Regions from separate parts of the Alteromonas sp. G4i13 genome, predicted to be linked through region 1. Evidence: predicted binding sites of a transcription regulator. Region 1 holds the regulator's gene; the other holds the start of a gene.
The links. Region 1 encodes FNR, which switches genes on or off when oxygen is low (the NO sensors DNR and NnrR bind a similar motif). Its sites were predicted from a motif close to TTGATCTAGATCAA; they were not measured.

Region 1 (4,430 bases):
GCAGACCCTTAAAAATGCGCTGGTAAATCAAATTGTACGACTGCAAGCAAGTGCCATGGCGAGTAAACCTAAAGCAGCGCAGATAGCCGATAATTTTTCTCGCTATTTCGTTACCGCGGTATTGCTGATTTCGGCGTTAACCTATGGCTTTTGGGCGTATCAGGGGAGCGACGAGGCATTTTGGATCACCATATCAGTGCTGGTTGCAACCTGCCCTTGCGCACTAGGGTTGGCCACGCCATCAGCGTTAACTTGCGCTATGGCAAAGTTAAACCGACAAGGTATTTTACTAAAACGGGCAGATGCGCTAGAACAAATTACTGACATTGACACCATCGCTTTAGACAAAACCGGCACGCTCACAAAAGGCAAATTTACTATTTCAAATGCCTGGTACGCTGACGGCGTGGATAGTAATAGTGCGCTATCAATTGCGCGCGCTTTGGAGTCACGCTCTGAACATCCGATTGCCAAAGCCTTTAGCGACGGTATAGCCTTTAGCGACGGTGTAGCCCTAAGCGAGACTTCTGCCTCTAGCGGCAGTGCTGACGCTATCGATAACACGGTACACAAAGTGACTAATTTTACCGTTACGCCAGGAGGTGGTATCAGCGGTGAGATCAATGACACGTTGTTTTCTATGGGTTCTGCAGCATTCAGCGTTCACGAATCACAGCTAAAACTCATTGAAGCGTTCCCTTCAGCTAACGTGTTTCTCACGGTTAAGGGGCGTATTATGGCGGCGTATGAAGTAAAGGATTCACTAAGAGAAGATACGCAAGAAACTCTCGATATATTAGCTGCAAGCCATACCCTCGCCGTTTTAAGTGGTGATACACAGCAAAACGTTAATGCGCTTACCGCACCATTGCCAATTTCGACCGCTAAAGGTGGCCTAACACCTGAGCAAAAGTACGAAGCCGTTCAAGCTATGCAGCAATCTGGCGCGAAAGTGATGATGATGGGTGACGGTATTAACGACGCTCCAGTTCTTGCCAGCGCTGATGTGGCAATTGCAGTGGGTAATGCCACAGACGTGGCTAAAACTGCCGCCGACGTGATACTGCTTGGCGATCAGCTGCTTTCTGTACCAGAACTTATTCGAACTGCGCACCAAGTGAAGCAAAAAATAAGGCAAAATATTGGCTGGTCGGTAGGTTACAACGTTTTGATCTTACCTTTCGCCGTATCAGGCCTACTTTCACCGTGGATGGCTGTTGTTGGTATGTCGTTAAGCAGTATCATTGTGGTCACAAACTCAACGCGACTTTTGAGCAAATAGCATGAGTATTATTTACGTATTAATTCCAATCGCCATCATCATTGTTGCCGTCGCTATCGTGATATTCTTTTGGGCGGTGAAAACCAATCAATTTGAAGATTTGGATCGCCAAGGGTATAGCATACTGTTTGACGATGATCTTCCGCCAGAAGAAAAAAAGCTAGCTGAGCAACGCAAGCAACTTCAAGACAGTAAAGTAGACAAAAGCCAAGCGCCACATGGAAGGGATTAACTACTTCTCTGCCTTTCTTATCGGCTTAGCCGGTGGAGTTCACTGTGTGGGAATGTGCGGTGGAATTGTCGCTGCGCTAAGGATGGTATCGCCTAAAGGCGCTTCAGCACTACCCTATACCCTTGCCTATAACATGGGACGTATAGTGAGCTACACCATCGCCGGAGCAATAACCGGGGCACTTGGAAAAATTGCAGCAGATTATATACCTCTTGCCAACTATGCCCTTTCCCTACTTAGCGGAATCATGTTGCTTCTACTGGCGTGTTATTTGGGTAAGTGGTGGACTGGCTTAACAGTGCTGGAAAATGCGGGTAAAGGCCTATTTTCCAAAGTCCAGCCGCTTTCAAAACGCTTTTTGCCATTTAAGACCCCTTTAAGTGCGTTGCCTTATGGTTTTATTTGGGGTTGGCTTCCTTGCGGTTTGGTGTATTCCACACTTACCTGGTCTCTCGCGGCGGGTAACGCGCTAGAAGGCGCTGCTATTATGTTCTTCTTCGGTTTGGGTACATTACCCACCTTGCTCGCCGCAAGCGCTGGTAGCCAATATATTGTTCAAAGTTTTCAACATAACCATTTTAGACAAATTATTGCAGTAATAATGGCAATATATGCAGCTTATCTTATTCATGGCGCAATCGTTTAAAAATGGGTGTATTATTGTCGGGTATTCTTTTAGAGAGCGTGCATTATGAGCAAAGGAAGCCAATTTTCTATTCACTGTCAAAACTGTAGTTTCAGTCACCTGTGTTTACCGGTGGCGTTAAACAAAACAGAAATCGAGTCTCTTGACGATATTATTGAACGCAAGAAGCCGCTTCATAAAGGTGACACGCTGATTCAAACTGGTGATAAATTCCGTTCTCTATTTGCAGTGAGAACCGGTTCATTCAAATCATTTGTGACTAATACCGAAGGTGAAGAACAGATTACCGGCTTCCACTTTCCTGGTGATATTATCGGTTTCGATGCACTAAGAGAGAATAAACACCAAAGCTATACTTCTGCGTTAGAAACTGCCATGGTGTGTGAGCTTCCCTACGAGACCCTCGACGAAATGTCAGTGCAATTTCCAAAGCTACGCCACCAGATCATGAGCTTCATGAGCGCTGAAATAAAACAAGATCACGACATGATCATGCTTTTAAACAAGCGAACTGCAGAAGAGCGCTTACTGTATTTCATCTCACACCTGTCGCAACGCTTTGAAGAGCGTGGCTTTTCCCATAGAGAATTCCACTTAACCATGACGCGCAACGAAATTGGAAACTATTTAGGATTAACGATTGAAACGATTAGCCGTCTGTTAAGCCGTTTTCAAAAAGACAACATCATAAAGGTAGACGGCAAGCTTATTACTATTTTGGATTTCGATAGGCTAAACACCAAACTAGCGGCGCTTAACGGCCCTAGCGTTGTCTGCGGTTAGTCCTTTTTAAGTGTTAAATAAGGCGCGCACTAAGCGCGCTTTTTTGTAACCTGTGTTAGCCACCTATCTACCCTTTCAGCGCCACGCCGGTTGCTCCATATTCAATTAGGTACGTTCACTCATGGTCGCCTCGTAAAATTCTTGATCTAAAACAACTTACGTTTTTCCCAATGTCGTTTATAGTTAGTATTAGAAAGCTTCGATTTCGACAGCCGCTACTAAGTTTCGTAGTTAGGGGGACGTTATGATTGAGTGTAAACGAATTCTGGCCGTGGTAGATGCCGAGCGCGATAACCAACCTGCACTGAGCCGTGCTTATGAACTCGCTTCAAAAACAGGCGCTTCAGTTACCGCAATGATGGTGGTATACGACTTATCTTATGATATGACGACCATGCTTAGCCCGGATGAGCGCGAGTCAATGCGCGATGCAGTTACAAAGGAGCATGCAAAATGGCTTGCCACCCACTTAAGAGAACAAGGATTCACTGAAACTGATATCGTTGTAGAATGGAATAATCGTGCGTATGAGTCGATTATTTACTACACCCTAAACAATCAGATAGATTTAGTGGTAAAGGCAACCAAAAAGCACGACGATCTTGCTTCTGTTATTTTCACCCCCACCGACTGGCATTTAATGCGTAAATGCCCTCGGCCAGTATTGCTCGTTAAAGAGCACGACTGGCCAGAAGGAGGAGAGATTATTGCTGCTGTAAACGTAGGCAGTGAAGACGATGAGCACGCCGCACTTAACGATAAGCTCACCCTCATTGCTAACGACTACGCCTCTTTATTGAAAGGGAGCGTAAATTTGGTCAACAGTTACCCTTCTACACCACTTAATATCGCCATAGAAGTGCCTGAGTTCGACCCCGATACCTATCACGACGCGGTAAAAAATCATCATTTAAAAGAAATGCGTAGTCACGCGTTAAAGTACGGTATTCCTGAGAACAAATGCGTAGTAAGAGAAGGCCTTCCGGAAAAGGTCATCCCGCTAGTGGCAAAAACACTGGATGCAGAGCTGGTTGTTATTGGTACCGTTGGCCGTGTGGGCATTTCAGCGGCCCTAATTGGTAACACTGCAGAACACGTGATCGACGAACTCAATTGCGATGTGCTTGCTATTAAGCCAGATGGATTTGTGTCGCCGTTGTCGGTGTAATCTTTTCATCAGTACCGCATAGCCCGTGTTTTCCGTTACTTAGCGGCCAACACGGTATGTCACCAACAAATTTAACTTCACAAGCATGGTCTCGAAAAGCCGCTTTAATGTATAATGGTGGCTTTATCACAAACCAAGCTAGTTAATTATGAGTTTAGGCACAAACAGTGCTGACGCGTCGCCATTAAATGCTGCGCAAAGTAAGCAAAAGTACAACTTCAACAAACTTCAGAAACGACTTCGCCGCAATGTGGGTAAAGCCATTGGCGATTTCGGTATGATTGAAAACAACGACAAAGTAATGGTGTGTTTATCTGGC
Region 2 (4,430 bases), on a different contig from region 1:
CCTACAGGTCGATAAGTTTGAGACTCGAACAGCCGCAGAAGCTTTACTTGTGTGGAAAGTGGGATATCGCCGACTTCATCAAAAAACAATGTGCCGCCTTCCGCTGCTTCTACGAGCCCTTTCTTATTTGTGGTTGCGCCCGTAAATGCCCCTTTTTCATAACCGAATAGTTCGCTTTCAAGCAGCGTGTCAGACATGCCGGTACACTCGATGACAACAAATGGTTTGCCAGCACGGTGACTACTCGAGTGAAGTGCTTGGGACACCAGCTCTTTACCCGTGCCGGTTTCGCCAAACAGTAGTACTGAAATATCTGAGTTAGCGGCGCGATTTATTTTGTTTAGCATTGCTGTAAATGCCTCTGATTCGCCGACCATCTTTCCTGCTGAAGGTCGGTTTGAAGCAAACGAAAGCTTATCAAGTATTTCCAAGAAACCTAATAGTTCTCCGCTACCGTCGAAGATCGGGCGCATGAGGATGTCGCAGTAGCTTTGACCCTCACTGGTGGTATGAACGTGTACTACGCTAGCCGCTCGTCCTGTGGCTTTACTCTCTTGCATGGGGCAATGCTCGCCGCACTTATCGCAAGGTTTGCTGTTGCGGTGAGAGACTTGATAGCAGGTACTAAAGCCAAGCTTTATATCCACAGGGTAGGTGTCTCTGTAGGGCTGGTTGACAGCTTCAATAACGTAGCTTGGGTTAATGAAGATTGCGGGTTTATCTACCGCATCTATCATCGCTTGTACTATGGATATATTCATGGGTGGCTGAATATTAGTTTGTTCTAATTTGATTTTGGCAATTTATCATATTGGCATAGAGCTTGTTCACTGTTTGAGACAAACGGCAATACTTCGGTAGCAACTCATTCAATTCCAAGGAGAGTTTTATAATGAAAAATGGCGTAATGCTGGTGGCGATAAGCTTATTGGCAAGTAGTGCTCATTCATTGGCAGATACAGTGACTGCCAATGAGAAAAAAAGTGAAAACAGTGTACAGGAAAAAGTCAAAGAAGCGCGATTACACGCAAAAGCACTGGGAGGCGCGCTAAAGTCACGACTACAGCAAGCTATTCAATCCGGAGGGCTAGAGGCTGGCGTTAACGAATGCCAGATTGCAGCGGCTCCTATTGCTCTGGCGCTTAGTCAAAACGGGTGGGAGGTTGGGCGTACCGCGCTGAAAGTAAGGAACCCAAACAATGCGGCAGATCAATGGGAGCGTGAGCAGTTAGCGTGGTTTTCACAATTACTGACCAAAGCTAAGCAAGACAATTTGGCCCCTAAAAGACCTATTGAAACTTATCAATACGATAGCGAAAGCGGTGAGTTTAGGTACATGATGGCGATTGAGCAAGGTCAGGTGTGCATGGCATGCCACGGAGCTAATGTGGCGCCTTCAGTAAAACAATCCATTCTAAAGCACTATCCCAACGATCAAGCTACAGGGTTCGAATTGGGAGAATTACGAGGCGCGTTCACACTCTCATATACCCCTTAACTTTTCCTTATACTCCACTTTTTGACAATCTGCTAAGCAGCCTTTCTCTTGTGCCATATTTGTCACCTAAATGACAAATATGGCGAATGCATCGCCATCAATTGTTGCGTTGGATCAATAAGCCACACGCTCGGTCGTGGAATAATTTATCTGCACAGTACGAAAATACCGCCGTTTATCGGTAATTGCGCTTAAGCAGCCAAATTACTGATGTATGGCATAAACCGTGCTCTTGCCATGCGGCATATTCACGTGTTCATCACTGAATTTTAAACCACTTTTCTGCTAAGCGTTTAACGCGCAAACGAAATACAAGGGAGATAACCCATGAGCGATACGTTAATAGAACTATCGCGGTGGCAATTTGCATTAACTGCAATGTTCCACTTTATATTTGTACCCTTAACTTTGGGGCTTAGTTTCCTACTTGCCATTATGGAATCGGTATACGTAATGACGGGTAAAGAAATTTATAAGCAGATGACCCAATTCTGGGGAAAGCTGTTTGGAATTAACTTTGCCATTGGTGTAGCCACAGGCTTAACCATGGAATTCCAGTTCGGAATGAATTGGTCTTACTATTCTCACTATGTAGGCGATATCTTCGGTGCGCCACTTGCCATCGAAGGCCTAATGGCCTTTTTCCTAGAATCTACCTTCGTGGGGTTGTTCTTTTTTGGCTGGGACAAAATGTCAAAGGTGAAGCATCTGATGGCGACTTGGCTGGTGGCCATTGGTTCAAACTTCTCTGCACTGTGGATCTTGATTGCTAACGGCTGGATGCAATACCCGGTAGGCGCTGAATTTAATTTTGAAGCCATGCGTATGGAAATGACCAGCTTTGCTGAGGTTATTTTTAACCCCGTAGCACAGGTCAAATTTGTTCACACTGTATCAGCAGGTTACGTGACCGGCGCAATGTTTGTGTTGGCAATTTCAAGTTACTACCTGCTTAATCATAAGCATATCGCCTTTGCGCGCCGTTCGTTCGCCATAGCTGCTAGCTTTGGCCTGGCCTCAACGCTTTCTGTGATCGTGCTAGGTGATGAAAGTGGTTATGAGCTTGGTGATGTACAAAAAGTGAAGCTGGCAGCAGTTGAAGCTGAGTATGAAACCCATCCTGCACCTGCGCCGTTTACTGTGTTTGGTATTCCAAACGACGAAAAGCAGGAAACCGAGTACGCCCTTCAAATTCCTTGGGCAATGGGCATTATTGCTACCCGTTCGTTAACCGAAGAAGTAAAAGGTATTAAGGATCTTAAAGAAGAGAATCGCGAGCGTATTCTAAGCGGAATTAAAGCCTATGAAGTACTTGATGATGTAAGAAACGGCACCGCGACAGCTGAGCAACGTACTGCCTTCGACCAAAATAAAGACAGTTTGGGCTACGCTATGTTGCTAGAGCCTTTCACTGAGAACGTTTCAAATCCTTCTGATGCCGCGCTTCAACAGGCAGTAGATTACAGCATTCCGCCGGTTGCCCCATTGTTTTGGAGTTTCCGCCTTATGGTTGTGGCTGGCTTTATTATGCTTGCGCTATTTGTGTGCGCCTTTTACTACAGTACTAAACACAAGATTACTAAGCCACGTTGGCTATTAAAAAGCGCGCTCTACGGTTTGCCGCTTCCTTGGATTGCCTGTGAGGCTGGCTGGTTTGTCGCTGAATATGGCCGCCAACCATGGTCAATTGCAGAGGTGCTTCCGGTGCATACGTCGGTATCTAATCTCGCCGTAAGCGACGTGGTAATAACCCTTGTAGCCTACAGTGCTTTCTACACCGGCATGTTCATTATTGGTTTTTACCTAATGAAGAAGTTTGCCAAAAAAGGGCCAGTTCCACCTGAAGATAAGCAGCCTGACACTGAATTTTATCTTATTGACCTTGATGAGCAAGGAGCAAAAGCATGATTGATTATGAACTACTGAGAGTCATTTGGTGGTGCTTGGTTGGCGTTCTGCTAATTGGCTTCGCGGTTACCGATGGCTTCGATTTGGGCGTTGGAGCACTGCTCACGCTTATTGGTAAAAATGACAAAGAGCGCCGCGTAATGATAAATACAGTAGGGCCGCACTGGGATGGCAACCAAGTTTGGTTTATCACCGCAGGCGGTGCTATTTTCGCCGCGTGGCCTATGATTTACGCCACTGCGTTTTCTGGTTTTTACCTTGCGCTGGCCCTCACCTTAATTGCCCTTTGGATGCGCCCGATAGGCTTTGATTACCGCAGTAAATTGCCTAACCCGCAGTGGCGGAAAGCGTGGGATTGGGCGCTATTTGCTGGCGGTATTATCCCAGCCCTTATCTTTGGTGTGGCTTTTGGTAACCTGCTGTTGGGCGTACCGTTTGAAATGGATAGTACGCTTAAGTCAACCTACACAGGCTCGTTCTTTGGCCTTTTAACACCGTTTGCGCTGGTGGCAGGACTGCTATCTGTGGCTATGTTGCTGAATCACGGTGCAACCTGGCTACAAATGAAAACCGATGGCTTTATTGAAGTTCGCGCACGTGCAGTATCGGTTGTGTTAAGCCTGGCTGGTGTCACGCTATTTGTACTTGCAGGTGTTTGGGTAGCATTTGGATTAGATGGCTTCGTGATTACGTCGGCAGTCGATACCATTGCTACGTCAAATCCACTTAAGAAAGAGGTTGCCATTGAAGCTGGAGCTTGGGTGAGCAACTACAGCAAATACCCCCTTATGATGGCAGCACCTGTGCTGGGTATTATTGCTGGTTTGGCCTGTGCGCTTTTCTCTAAGAAAGGTAATGCAGGCATGGCGTTTGTATCAAGTGCGCTATTTATAGCAGGCGTTATCTTAACAGCTGGCTTTTCAATGTTCCCATTCCTAATGCCAAGCATCACTATGCCAGAGGCGAGCTTAACCGTATGGGACGCTACGTCTAGCCATATGACGCTAAACGTAATGTTTATCGT

Region 2: ACFI6J_RS03545 (cytochrome ubiquinol oxidase subunit I) is a predicted target of FNR. The motif match lies at 1,603-1,616, and genes of this name have one in related genera.

The regions. Positions count from the first base shown of each region.
Region 1 is NZ_JBHNYX010000003.1:16,504-20,933, reverse strand. Features, by position in the region: gene ACFI6J_RS01905 (heavy metal translocating P-type ATPase) at 1-1,282, shown strand, start outside; gene ccoS (cbb3-type cytochrome oxidase assembly protein CcoS) at 1,284-1,514, shown strand; gene ACFI6J_RS01895 (sulfite exporter TauE/SafE family protein) at 1,501-2,160, shown strand; gene fnr (fumarate/nitrate reduction transcriptional regulator Fnr) at 2,206-2,943, shown strand; gene uspE (universal stress protein UspE) at 3,188-4,111, shown strand; gene ttcA (tRNA 2-thiocytidine(32) synthetase TtcA) at 4,260-4,430, shown strand, end outside.
Region 2 is NZ_JBHNYX010000005.1:67,219-71,648, reverse strand. Features, by position in the region: gene ACFI6J_RS03555 (sigma 54-interacting transcriptional regulator) at 1-737, opposite strand, end outside; gene ACFI6J_RS03550 (Tll0287-like domain-containing protein) at 893-1,498, shown strand; gene ACFI6J_RS03545 (cytochrome ubiquinol oxidase subunit I) at 1,826-3,406, shown strand; gene cydB (cytochrome d ubiquinol oxidase subunit II) at 3,403-4,430, shown strand, end outside.